DNA from 3 places in the Paenibacillus apii genome. Region 2 is predicted to be linked to each of the others. Evidence: riboswitches for the same ligand, from Rfam matches in the RefSeq annotation. Region 2 holds a riboswitch; each other region holds the start of a gene.
The links. Region 2 has a riboswitch for thiamine pyrophosphate ahead of G5B47_RS22070 (ABC transporter substrate-binding protein). Riboswitches for the same ligand answer to the same signal wherever they lie in the genome.

Region 1: linked by a shared signal. The riboswitch ahead of G5B47_RS11780 (thiamine phosphate synthase) and the one ahead of G5B47_RS22070 (ABC transporter substrate-binding protein) in region 2 are both predicted to bind thiamine pyrophosphate.
Region 3: linked by a shared signal. The riboswitch ahead of G5B47_RS12580 (ABC transporter ATP-binding protein) and the one ahead of G5B47_RS22070 (ABC transporter substrate-binding protein) in region 2 are both predicted to bind thiamine pyrophosphate.

What each region holds. Positions count from the first base shown of each region.
Region 1 is NZ_JAAKGU010000004.1:338,805-343,310, forward strand. Features, by position in the region: gene G5B47_RS11770 (hypothetical protein) at 1-8, shown strand, start outside; gene G5B47_RS11775 (SDR family oxidoreductase) at 271-1,143, shown strand; TPP riboswitch at 1,287-1,389, shown strand; gene G5B47_RS11780 (thiamine phosphate synthase) at 1,494-2,177, shown strand; gene thiS (sulfur carrier protein ThiS) at 2,183-2,386, shown strand; gene G5B47_RS11790 (ThiF family adenylyltransferase) at 2,394-3,422, shown strand; gene G5B47_RS11795 (thiazole synthase) at 3,459-4,229, shown strand; gene thiH (2-iminoacetate synthase ThiH) at 4,244-4,506, shown strand, end outside.
Region 2 is NZ_JAAKGU010000013.1:135,958-140,463, reverse strand. Features, by position in the region: gene G5B47_RS22085 (EAL domain-containing protein) at 1-52, opposite strand, end outside; gene G5B47_RS22080 (pyridoxamine 5'-phosphate oxidase family protein) at 216-656, opposite strand; gene G5B47_RS22075 (hypothetical protein) at 856-2,289, shown strand; TPP riboswitch at 2,363-2,475, shown strand; gene G5B47_RS22070 (ABC transporter substrate-binding protein) at 2,688-3,755, shown strand; gene G5B47_RS22065 (thiamine-binding protein) at 3,855-4,148, shown strand; gene G5B47_RS22060 (ABC transporter permease) at 4,145-4,506, shown strand, end outside.
Region 3 is NZ_JAAKGU010000005.1:89,474-93,979, reverse strand. Features, by position in the region: gene G5B47_RS12590 (ABC transporter substrate-binding protein) at 1-1,034, opposite strand, end outside; gene G5B47_RS12585 (ABC transporter permease) at 1,034-1,807, opposite strand; gene G5B47_RS12580 (ABC transporter ATP-binding protein) at 1,788-2,480, opposite strand; TPP riboswitch at 2,671-2,774, opposite strand; gene G5B47_RS12575 (pentapeptide repeat-containing protein) at 2,897-3,724, opposite strand; gene G5B47_RS12570 (S-layer homology domain-containing protein) at 3,877-4,506, opposite strand, start outside.

The DNA.
Region 1 (4,506 bases), on a different contig from region 2:
TTATTTAAGCCGCGCGTACAGCCGTAACGTATTGCCGCTTCCTTACGGGGCGGTTTTTTTGCGCTTTGGGGGACGGCGCTCTTAGGTTCCTGTCTAGCGTAATGGACAAGCTTCCAAATGAGCTGGTCTTCGGCTGGGCTGGGGCAGGCCTGTTTGAGCCTCCGGCAAATGGTTAATTTAAATATCGTAAAGGGAACGCATAATTGCACATCCCAAAGACATCCTAAGGAAAGTCTGAGCTTTTGCAAACTTTCGAAAGGAGAATGAAAGATGTCCAATAGCAGTCAGCAAACCCAGAAGACGCTGCCACCGCAGCATCAGGACCGTCAACCCGGCCTGGAATCGGAAATGACGCCGCGGCCTAAATATGAGCCGGCGGCATATAAAGCGGCCGGCAAGCTGCTTGGCAAAGCGGCGCTCATTACAGGCGGTGACAGCGGGATCGGCCGCGCGGTTGCCGTGGCTTTTGCCAAGGAGGGGGCCGATGTGGTCATTTCCTATCTGAATGAGCACACTGATGCCGAGGAGACGAAGCGGCAAGTCGAGCAGGAAGGGCGCAAATGCATTCTCATATCCGGCGATATTGGCGTTGAAGCCTTCTGCCAGGATCTCATGAACAAATCGGTGGAGGGTCTTGGCAAGCTGGACATCCTCATCAACAATGCCGCGGAGCAGCATCCGCAGGAAAAGATCGAGGATATTACTTCCGAGCAGTTGGAGCGGACGTTCCGCACGAATATTTTCTCGATGTTCTATTTGACGAAAGCGGCGATGCCTCATTTGAAAGAAGGCTCCACCATAGTCAATACGACATCGATTACGGCATACAGAGGAAACCCTCAACTGCTGGACTATTCGTCAACTAAAGGCGCCATCCTTGCCTTCACTCGCTCGCTTGCCATGAATCTGGCCGACAAAGGCATTCGCGTCAATGCCGTCGCGCCGGGTCCGATCTGGACACCGCTCATTCCGTCCACCTTTGACGAGAAAAAGGTCAGCGAGTTCGGCTCCACCCAGCCGATGAAGCGTCCGGGACAGCCGGAAGAGCTGGCGCCGGCCTATGTCTATCTGGCCTCCGATGATTCGACGTATGTGACCGGCCAGGTTATGCACGTCAATGGCGGCGAAATCGTGAACGGCTAACCGTTCACGCCGTGAAATCAACCGCGTCGGCGGTAGGGTACAAAGCCTCCGGTTCGCTAGTGCGGCCGGGGGTTTTTTTCACGGAAGGGGTATGATGAGAAGGAAGAATATGCTATGCTGTAGAAGATTCATAACCGTATAGCGATTGACACTAGGGGTGCCGCATGGCTGAGACGAACGTGATTGTTCGGACCCTTTGAACCTGATCTGGATTGTACCAGCGTAGGGAAGTGGAGAGTGAATAGCTGCATCCGGGCCTCATCTGAGGTTCGAACCAATCCGCAGTTTTCGGCCGCCTTCCTTCGGAGGGCGGCTTTTTTGGCGCGATTAATGAAATTTGGAAGGAGAGGATGGCTGTGCATGCGGCACTAGATCCCCTTAACCGGCGTTCCACGGCTGCGGGCATTAAAGACAGTGATCCCGAGATTCATCTTATTTCCGGCGGCGGGACGCGGCTGGACAAGTTTCTGCTGATTGCGGAAACGGTCCATTCATGGGTCGATTACATCCATTTGCGAGAGAAAGCATGTACAGCGAATGAGCTGTACCAAGCTGTGAAGGAGATGACACGGCGCGGAGTGCCGCTTGCCAAAATCGTCGTGAACGACCGGCTGGATGTCGCGCTGGCTGCGGGAGCCGGCGGCGTCCAGCTTGCGGGGCACAGCCTTCCTCCTGCAGCCGCCCGTCCGCATGCCCCGGGGCTGCGCATCGGCCGCTCCGTCCATTCTCCAGCAGAGGCGGCTGCCTCCGCGGGCGAAGGGGCGGACTACTGCCTCTACGGGCATGTGTACGCCTCGGCCAGCAAGCCGGGCTTACCCGGCCGGGGCCTGGACCGACTCGCGGAAACCGTCCGGGCCTGCCCGGTTCCGGTCATCGCGATCGGCGGCATTGAGCCGGGAAATGCAGGGCAAGTTCTCTCAACCGGCGCGGCGGGCATTGCCGTGCTCTCGGGCATCTGCGGCGCCGCCGATCCGGCCGCGGCGGCAATGGCTTACCGCGCCGCGGTCCAGGCGGCCCGGCTTGAAAGGAGGTGAAGGCCATGATGCTGTATATCAACGGCAGTGAGACCAGGCTTGACGAAGCATGCGGGACGCTTGCGGATTTGCTGAGCCGTCCCGAATGGAAGGAACGACGGATGATCGTGGAACTGAATGGGATCATCGTGGGCAAGGACGATTACGGGCAGGTCACGCTGGCCGACGGGGACCGTGTCGAGCTGGTGCATTTTGTGGGAGGAGGCTGAGGATGAGGTGATTTCCGCCGGAGAGGACAGATACAGCAGGCAGGAACGCTTTTATGGAATCGGAATCGAGGGCCAGCGAAAGCTTGCCCGGGCGAAGGTGCTCATCATTGGCGCCGGGGCGCTTGGCTCTGCATGCGCGGAGACGATGGTGCGCTCGGGCGTCGGTAAGGTGACGCTTGTGGACCGGGATTATGTGGAGTGGAGCAACCTGCAGCGGCAAAATCTGTACAGCGAGCAGGATGCGGCGGAGCGGATGCCCAAAGCGGTGGCGGCGGCACGCAGGCTGCGCAGCGTCAACTCCTCCGTAAAGGTCGAAGGAATAGTAGCGGATATTACAGCGGAGGAGATCGGCCTCTACACGGGGGATGTAGACCTTATACTCGATGCGGCGGACAATTTCGAGGTGAGGATGATTGTCAATGATATTGCCGCAAGGGACGGCATTCCCTGGATCTACGGCGCCTGCACCGGCAGCTACGGGATTTCCATGACCATTGTCCCCGGGCAGAGCGCCTGCCTGCACTGTCTGCTGGACGGGCTTCCGGCCGGAGGGGATACCTGCGACACGGCGGGTATTATCGGTCCTGCCGTACAGATGACCGCCGCCTATCAGACGGCCGAGGCGCTGAAATGGCTGTCGGGGAACAGCGGTGCACTCCGCGGAACGCTGGTCTCCTTCGACCTCTGGGCGAACCGCCACTCGTCTGTGGATACGGCAAGGCTGAAGCGGGCCGATTGTCCGTCCTGCGGCGACAAGCGGACGTATCCGTATTTGTCGCCGGGCAGCCATTCCAGAACGACCGTGCTCTGCGGGCGGGATACGGTGCAGATTCGCCCGCCAAGTCCGGCGAGACTGGATTTGGAGGAGTGGGAGCGGCGGCTTTCCGCTTACGGCCGGGCCGAGCGCAATCCGTATATGCTTTCACTGACGCTGGAGAAGCACCGTCTGGCGGTCTTTCCCGACGGAAGGGTGCTTGTTCACGGAACGGGAGATCCCGCCGAAGCCCGTTCGCTTTATCACCGCTATTTTGGCTGACCGCTCTATTATCAGGAATGGGAGGATGAAATAATTATGCAGGATGCTTTACATATCGGGGGCAAGGCCCTTTCCAGCCGTTTGTTCATCGGAACCGGCAAATACAACCGTAATACGCTTATACCGGAAGTAATCGCGCGTTCAGGCTCCGAAGTGATTACGGTCGCTCTGCGAAGAGTCGATCCGTCGTCGAACGAGGAGAATATTCTGAGCCATATTCCGCCGCACATGACCCTGCTGCCGAATACTTCCGGCGCGCGTACCGCGGAAGAAGCCGTGCGCATTGCCCGGCTGGCCAGGGCGGCAGGAATGGGGAACTGGGTCAAGATTGAAGTCATCAACGATCAGCGGTACTTGCTGCCCGATAACCTGGAGACAATCCGGGCTACGGAGATTCTGGCCGCCGAAGGCTTTGTCGTTCTTCCTTACATGAGCCCGGACCTTTCCGCGGCGCTGCGGCTGAGAGACGCTGGCGCGGCTGCGGTGATGCCGCTGGGAGCGCCCATCGGAAGCAACCGGGGCCTGCGGACGAAAGAATTGATCGGCATCCTGATCGAAGAGACCGGCCTGCCGATTATTGTGGATGCCGGAATCGGACGGCCGTCGGAAGCGGCGGAAGCGATGGAGATGGGAGCGGCGGCCGTGCTGCTGAATACGGCGATAGCCACCGCCCGCGATCCGCTGGTCATGGCGGAAGCCTTCCGGGGAGCGGTTGTCGCCGGACGGCAGGCGTATCTGGCCGGGCTGGGAGCGGTCCAGCAGGAGGCGGAAGCTTCTTCGCCTTTGACCGGATTCCTGAACGTATAGAAGGGGGAAGGGAAATGAGCTTCTATGAATCGCTGATGGCGCTGGAGCAGCTGCCTTTCACGGAGCTGTGGAAGGAGTGCGGTCCGGAGGATGTGAAACGGGCGCTTGCCAAGGATAAGCTGGATGAAGAGGATCTGCTTGCCCTGCTGTCGCCGGCCGCGGGACAGCATTTGGAAGAGATGGCTCAGAAGGCGCAGCGTCTCACCCGTACTCATTTCGGCCATGTCATGCAGCTGTTTACACCGATGTATGTCGCCGACTTTTGCGTCAACCACTG
Region 2 (4,506 bases):
CAGTTCCTATATCTTCAATGGGAGTAATAGGGAAGCAATCGCTGCACTGCATGGACATCCTCCTTATGACCTGCAATCATACCAATACTTGTGGTTATTATAGCATTTTTTCCTCTGAAAAAGGCAGCCTATGGAAAAAAGCGTTCCCTTCCGGGAACGCTTGCTCCATCCATTTATGGCACCACATGACTTCGGGTTTGATAATCAGGGCAAGCTTACTTGCCCGCGGACGCCGTCTGTTTTTCCCAAACCTCGTGATTTCCGTCTATTCCGGTATATTCGATGCGCGTCGGCGAAAGCTCCAGAATGACGTAATCCGGATCCTCCGGTCCCTTGAACCAGCGCTCCAGATCTTTGTTCCATATTTTCTGGCGCAGACTGCCGTCTTTGGTGACAGACGCCCCTGCTTCGATCCCAAGAATATCCTTGCTGCCTCCCGCTTCATAGCCCAGCAACAGAAACACGTTCGGGTTGGTCTGCAATTCTTCTACTTTATGCGTCTTGCGGTCAGTGGCCAAATAGAGGTTCAGCCCTTCATGAAAGACGGCCATATAACGGACCTTCGGCTTGGCGCCCGCTTCGATGGTACCGAAAGAACCGAATTTATTGTCGTCCAGCGCCTTGATTATACGTTGTTCCAATTCGTTATTGTCCATGAATATCCCAATCTCCTTTCTTTTCAAGCCAAGAGATACGTAAGCTTAAGCGGGTCGATACAATATAATGTGCCCTGATGGGCAGAATGAATCCTGAATGGAAAAGATTTACTCGGGGGCCTGAGCTCCTTTTTCAACGGTATGCGGACGGTGTAAATACTATTGACGACTACCCGCAAATTCAGGAGGACTGCCACCCATGAATCAAATCTTGGACGATCCCATTCTGCATACCGCCCTCCTTCAGTTTATTTTCCCCTTCTCGATTAAGCAGACCCAGGGACAGGAGCTGGAGGCACAGCTGAAGCGGGACGGGTTTACCCCGTTTTTTCTGAATAATAAAGAACTGCAGGACGATTATTACGGAGATGGCTACTGTGTCTCGCACGAGAGCATGGAGCGTTCCTATATGCCGTTCGCCGCGCATGTGCTGTTTCCGTACCGGGAGGACAAAGATTCATTCCGCCGCTTTTCCCGGGTGAATGGCCTGAGCTGCCGGATGGAAATGCCGCAGGGCTCGGTACCCTTCCAGGTGCTCTCGACGGATGTGTTCATTTGTCCGTTCCAGCTCGGCTTTCTGACCATACGGACGATGATCGACGACAAGAGGTTTCCGCTCAGCTTCGCTCTGGAGTTCGCCGACCGGTTCCGCTCGCTGGAAAATGTAAAGGAAGCGGACGAGGCATCCCGCATCTTCTGCGGAGAACGGATGTTTAACCAAATGGAGGATTTTATCTTCAAAAATCTGGTGAACGGTCTGGGAGAGTTCCTCGACCAGTCGGAGCTGGACGGGGCTTACTTCGAGACGCTGCCTTTTTTCGTGGATGAGCGGATGATGGTTCAGGCCTTTTACGGATTCGAGGAAGGGGAGAACATCAGCCGCGAAACATGCTACCGGGCTTCCCAGCTTGACGGGATGAAAGCGGACGGACGGCCCTATACGAGCGCGAGCAGCGAAGAATATATCGGGGAATACTGCCGGAAGCACCGGTACGGACGCTGGGGTCCGGATACCTACTACATGACGAACGAACAGACCTTCTGCTGCCTGAGCCGCAGTGATTCCGAAACCGCAGTGAAGCTGGCCAATCAAATGTATGGCGAATATTATTACGGCCTGCTGCTTAGCCTTTTTCACAAGATCGTGCTGCTGAAGCTGTCCAATGTGCACTCGCGGCTGCGGATCGAGCATGATTACGAGGAAATCGAGGATTTGATCTACTATATTAACAAGTTCTCCGCCAAATTTTATTTCCTTGAGCTGATCTCACAGACGCAGGGCCGTGAAATCTTCTTTCAGCTGCGCAAAGTGTACGGCAATGACGCACTGTTCGAGGAAGTGAAGCAGACGCTGGCCGATCTGTTCCAGTATCAGGAGACGTTCCAGGCCAAGCGCCGCGACAACCTGCTGATGATTCTGACGGTATTCACGGTCGTTAGCGGCATTTACGGGATGAATCAGGTCATCGAGGACTTAAAGGGAAACATCGACTGGGGCAAAATGCTTCAGTATTCCGTATTCGAATACATCGCACTGCTCTTGACCTTCTGCGGCATCATCGTCAGCGGCGTTCTGACGCTGCGCGAGCTGCGGAGCGGGATCAAAAGCCGCCGCCGGAAGAAGCTAGAATAGCCGTCAGGCTGGACAATCCCGGAACCTTGCGTCTATAATTACACCGTAAGCAGTAAGAAATACCCGCAAACTTCATACCGCCTTGGGGTGCTGGAATTACGGCCGGCTGAGAGTGTATCCCGCAAGATACTGACCCTTATACCTGATCTGGATAATGCCAGCGTAGGAAAGTCCAAAAGCGTGTGGTCCCGATAGACCGCCGCCGTTATGCACTCCGCAGCGTCCCGAATATTCAGGGACGCTTTTTTGGCTTTGTTTCTTGGCACCAAGGAGAGAACGCAAATTTCCGGGTCCGCCGGCCGGTCCCGCAATTTGCGGATCAGTTATCATGAAGACGGGAATACCCGCCGCTTCGGGCTTCGCCGCCCGGGATGGCAATACAAAGGAGAGACGATATAATGGGAGTCAAAAAATGGTTAACACTGTCCCTGGCCAGCTTGCTCATCCTGACGGCAGCAGGCTGCGGCGGCAATAATTCGGGAGGAAACGCCGGCGGCGCTCAGGGAACCCCTGCTTCTGCATCGCCGGAGGCATCGGCTTCCGCCGAAAGCTCGCCCAAAGCGGCGACGCCGGTAAAGGTCGCGCTCGACTGGACGCCGAACACGAACCACACCGGGCTGTATGTTGCCAAAGAGCTCGGCTACTACGCGGAAGAAGGCCTTGACGTTGAGATTGTGCAGCCGGGAGCGGCGGGCGCGGATACGATGGTCACCTCGGGAGAAGCCGCCTTTGGCGTCGGCGCGCAGGACAGTCTGACGCTGGCCCGCATTCAGGGCGTTCCGCTCGTATCTATCGCGGCGATTATCCAGCATAACACGTCGGGCTTTGCGGCTCCGGTTGACCGGGGCATCAAGTCGCCGAAGAATTTTGAAGGCAAAACCTACGGCGGCTGGGGATCGCCGGTCGAAGAAGCTTCCATGAAGGCGATTATGGACCCGGTTGGCGGCGATGTGAAGAAGGTCAAGCAGGTCACGATCGGCGAGGCCGATTATTTTACGGCCGTTAAGCGCGACATTGACTTTGCCTGGATCTTCTACGCCTGGACCGGTATTGAGGCGAAGCTGCGCGGTGAGCCGCTCGATATGCTCTATTTGAAGGATTACGCGCCACAGCTCGATTACTACACGCCGGTGCTGACGACAAGCGAGAAAGAAATCGCCGAGAATCCCGAGGTGGTTAAAGCCTTTTTGAAGGCGACATCCAAGGGGTATCAATACGCAATCGACCATCCGAAAGAGGCTGCCGATATTCTGATCAAGGCGGTTCCCGATCTGGACCCTAAGCTTGTTCAGGCCAGCCAGGAATGGCTCAGCCCGAAATACAAGGACGATGCTGCCCGGTGGGGCGAGCAGAAAGCCTCTGTATGGAAAGATTACGCCGATTGGATGTACGGGCTGAAGCTGCTGGAGAAGCCGCTTGAGGCCGACAAGGCGTTCACGAACGATTTTTTGCCGGACGGGCAGTAAGCTTAATAGAGTTAAAATCTTGATTCACGGGGTTCACCATTAACGGTATGAAAGTATTAAGGTCATGAAAATATCAACGTCATGAAAGGATGATAGGCAATGGCAAGCACGCTGCTGAGCATTCAGGTAATTCCGAAGACGCCGGGAGGCGAGGATGTAATTCCTTATGTGGACAAGGCGATTGAGGTCATTCAGCGCTCCGGTGTGAAGCATCAGGTGAACGCACTGGAGACGACGATGGAAGGCGAGCTCGCCGACCTGCTCGAAATTGTCCGGGAGATGCAGGAGGCGCTGATCGAAGCAGGCTGCCCCAGCGTGATCTCGCAAGTGAAGATCGCCCATAACCCGGGCGGAATCAGCATGGACAAGCTGACGGAGAAATACCGCCCGTGAGCTCCCGTTGGAGACAAATCTGGCCGCCCTTTGTGGCGGTCCTCTTGTTTTTGGCGGTCTGGCAGGTGTCGGTCTCCTGGTTCCATGTGGAAAAATGGATGCTGCCCGCTCCCTCCGACATTTGGCGGGAAGGCATGGCCAGCGCTTCTTCCCTTAAAGGGCATACGCTTGCGACGCTGCGGCTCACGCTGATCGGCTTTCCGCTCGGGGTAGCGGCGGGGCTGATCTGCGCCGTGCTGCTGCATATTGTGCCTTGGACGGCCCGCGCGCTGTACCCGCTGCTGATCCTGAGCCAGAACGTGCCGGTGATCGCGCTGGGTCCGCTGCTGGTCATCTGGTTCGGCTTCGGGCAGCTGCC
Region 3 (4,506 bases), on a different contig from region 2:
TCTCCGGCCTGAATACCCGCAGGCAGCAGTCCGTTATCCGAAAGCCACTGACGCACCTTATCCCATGAGGCGGGGTCCTGATAGCCGAAAGGCTTATCGCCAGCGTCCATAAGCGGAAGCAGTACCTTCAGGCTTTGCGTTTCAATGTCCTTGTCAAGCGGGGCGGTCGTGTCTTCATGCTTCAGCAGGATCGCCAGCGCTTCGTCAGGATGCTCTTTTACATACGCCTGGCCTTCCCGCATCGCTGCCAAAAATTTGCTGAAATCGTCCTTACGGGTGCCGACTCCTTCGTCGCTTGCGACCAGCACCAGCTCGGAATAGTCGGGTACGCCATATTTCGCCGGGTCGATGGAATTGACGGGATGGCCTTCTTTTTGCAAAATAAGCTGCTCGTGGTTGATGAATGCTCCCATAATGGCGTCGGTCTGTCCGGTGGAAATGGCCGGGATCAAATCGTAGCCCACATCCACAAAATTCACTTTGTCCGGATCTCCGCCATCGGTCTTGACCATCGTTTTGACTATCGCCTCATAGAGCGGGATGGAGGAATAGCCGACATTTTTGCCTGCCAAATCCTTAGGGCTATGTACGGAGCTGTCCACAGGCACCATCAGGTGGGTCAGCGGATGACGGACAATGGAGGCCAGCGTTTTGACGGGAATCTTCTCCCCCCGGGCCATCAGCACTTGCGGCTGGTAGCTCAGCGCCAGATCAACCTTGCCGGCGGCGACGAGCTTCAGCGCGTCATTCGTGTCGGCCGGCATTTGAATCTCTACATCAAGCCCCTGCTTGGCGAAATACCCCTGTTCCTGGGCGGTATACAAAAAAGAATGCACGGCGTTCGGATACCAGTCGAGCATAAGCGTCAGCTTGTGAGCAGGTTCGGCCGGGCTGGCCGATGCAATGGGGGCTTGTGAGGGCGCGGAGGAAGCCGCCGCATCGCCTGAAGGCGAAGAGCCTCCACAAGCGGTTGTCACAAGCAGCATCGTTAGGGCAGACAGCAGCATAGCTTTACTACGGGTAAAAAATTTCATCAATATGTACCTCTTTTCTTAAGAATCTGATGTTCTAGCAGCCGGACGGCGAGGAAAAGGGCGATGCCGAGCGCCGAGAGCAGGGCAATCGCGGCAAACATTTCGGCGCTGTGCAGGCTTCCGGCCATCCGGCGGCTGTAATAACCGAGACCGCGAGTCCCACCGAGCCATTCGCCTATAGTTGCGCCGATCACGCAGTACACTGCGGTCAGCTTCAGCCCCGAGAAAAAGGAGGGGAGAGCCAGCGGAACGCCGATCTTAAGCAGCAGTTGCCTGCGGCTTGCGCCCATCGTCAGCAGCAGCTCTTGGTAGGCGCCGCGGCTTTTGCCCAGACCGTCGTAGACGCCGACGACCACCGGAAAGAACGCTGTCAGGAAGACGACGGCAACCTTGCTCCACAGGGAATATCCGAACCACATAATAAAAATGGGGGAGAGTGCAATCAATGGAATCGTCTGGCTTACGATAATCAATGGATAGAGCGCCTTCTCCAGCGTCCGGGACAGATGCATGCCGGTTCCAAGCAAAATGCCGCCTGCCACCGACATCAGGCAGCCGATAGCGACTTCCTCCAGGGTGGCTGGCAGATGAGTGCCCAGTAGCAGCCCTGCGTTTCGGACGAGCGCCGTCCAGATCGAGGAAGGAGCGGGAAGGATAAAGGACGGAACAAGTTCCGTGCGCACTGCGGCTTCCCATAAGGCGAGAATCAACAGCGACAGGAGAGGGAAGGCGCCTGAGCGGTGAATCCCTTCCTTAAACGGCGCGCGTTTCATACAGCCTCCGCTCCAGCTCGGCCCGTAAGGATACAAAGCCGGGTTCAAAGTTCATTTGCATGCTGCGGGGCCTTGGAAGCCCGACGTTCATCTCCTGAAGGGCGCCGCCGCTTCCGGCAGGCATCAGAAAGATGCGGTCGCTGAGCAGAACCGCTTCCTCCAGATCATGCGTGATGAACATCACCGTCCGCTTAAGGTTCCCCCATAGCTCCAGCAGCCAACGGTGTATGTCCCGCTTGGTCATCGCGTCGAGCGCGCCGAATGGTTCATCGAGCAGCATCAATTCGCCACCGTTCATCAGCGTGCGGACAAAGGCGGCCCGCTGCCGCATCCCGCCGGACAGCTCATGCGGATAAGCAAGCTCATATCCGGCGAGCCCGACACGCTTCAGCATGTCACGCGCCTTGGCCTTGGTTCCGCTGGCGGCCTGGCCTTTAATCTCAAGCGGCAGCAGGCAGTTGTTTAGCACGGTCCGCCAGGGCAGAAGAAGATCCTGCTGAGGCATGTAGGCGATATGGCCAAGCCGGTTGGCGCCTGAGCCGGAGTCGGTGCCGCGAAGCCGGATGTCTCCCGCAGACTGCTTCAGCAGTCCGGCTATCACTTTCAGCAGCGTGCTCTTGCCGCAGCCGCTGGCGCCGACGATGCTGACGAATTCGCCCTTGTGGACTGTCAATGACAGATCCGAAAATACGGGCTTCTGCTGCGGAAAGGAAAAAGAAAGGCGTTTAAGAGATAAAAGTTCTTCGATAGCGGGTCAACCCTCCTTTAAATGAACAAAGACCCGTCCATTTCCATTAGAGAAATGAACGGGCCTTTAGAAATCCGCCGAACATCAGCACAAGCTGTCCGGCTTCAGTCAAGTAAAAGCTCAGGTTCCACTTCCCTCCGCTGGTATGATCCAGATCAGGTTCCAAGGGTCCGAAGCTCGCGGCTCCGTCTCAGTCTAGTGACTCCCCTAGTGAAATTGCGGTCTTGTATTCGGTTATTATTGATTCTAACTATACCATATCCCTTGAGGTCCCTCAATGAATCGTTTGGGTCCAAGCAAGCTTACAACACAAGGGTACAGTACAAGGGCCGTTCCAGGCATTAGGTCATCCAATGGCCGGGAATCGTCAACGAGGGTGGCAGCTTCGTATGAATATCGCCCTTAGCCGAGTTGATTTGTGCTTGCGTAAGAAAAATACTCCCCGTGAGATCGGCTCCCCTTAAGTCAGCATCCCTGAAATCGGCGCCGATCAGGTCGGCCTGTCGCATGTCGACCTTTCGGAGGTCGGCCGCGATCAGCAGTGCGCCTCTCAAGTTGGCGCCCCTAAGATCGGCTTCCCGCAAATTGGCCCCGATATAGTCGTTTCTCTTGCTCATTTTGGGTTTTGCTTTCTGGTGATTATGATGCCGCGGCGGAACATTGGCCCGCACCCGTTCACTTGTCTGGAGCAGGAGATCGTTGACGACCGCCCGATGGGCGGGGACGTCCAGCTTGATAATCGAAACTGGATCAAGCTTCGTGAGATTCTCGGTTGATTCCAGAGCTGCCCGCAAATTGGTATTTATCGGTCCGGTCTCTTGCCTCTCCAATGCTTCATTCAAATAGCACAGCATCTCATGCAGCTGCTGCATAATCGGAAAGACCTCGAACATTTCCTGGGCCGAACCCGGATTTTTTCGCCAATCCTTTCCTTTATAAGTAATTTGGGATACTTTCTGCCCCGCGCCAAAGCATTCATAGACGGTACAGCCCTTATAGCCTTTTGCTCTGAGATCATTATGGATCCCGCAGCGGTAGTCGGCCTGCAGGTTGGGGCAGGGGATGCCTCCGGCTTTATCTGCTGCAAAATCGGCAGATTTGGCGTAAGGCAAAGCTGCGCAGCATAAACCGAAGCATTGTGCGCAATCGGCCTTTAAATGATTGGACATTGCCTACACTTCCTTTTATATGAAAACTACTTCAATAGTTTAATAAGGAATGCTTCAGGAGTAAACCGCTTTTCATGATTTCGTCTGCGCAGGCAAAAAAGAAACGCACGGATGCCTTCTGCACAGGAGGCAAGTGCGTTTCACTAAACAGTTTATCGATTGCCGTGAGCTTTCAGATACTCTAAGGCGTTATACAGCATGACAGCCGCTTCAGCCCGTGTCAGCTTGCTCTCCGGATGAAACTTACCGTCTTTGTCGAGCGCGGTGATCTTGTACGCGAGGGAGCGCTGAATGCCGCCCTGGTAAGAAGGGTCAATCTGGTCTTCGTCAGCGATTTTCGCCGGAGCCAGCTTGATCATCGGCAGATTGCCGGCTTTTTCAAGGCCTTGAACGAGCAGGGCAGTGAACTGCTGTTTGGTCATCGGTTCCTTGGGATCGATATCCGCCGGGACTTCGACACCGTTATAATGCGCGTTGATAAAAGCTTCGGCATACCAGGCGTCGTCTTTGACTTTGGTAAATATATCGCTGGCCACGGGAGCCTTAATGAAGTCTATGGCAGCCAGACTGAGCTGCAGGCCTCCCGCTATAAACTGAATACCTTGAGCTGCGCTCAAGGAGGAACCTGGCTTAAACTGCGAGCCGTCCACTCCTTTTACGAGCCCTCGGTCTTTCAGGCTTTGGATCATCTCCTTGCCCTGAACGGAGCCGAGATCGGTGAATCCGCTTCCGGCGGCAAAGACTGCGCTTCCTGCCGACAGCATCATTAGTGCGCTGATCGA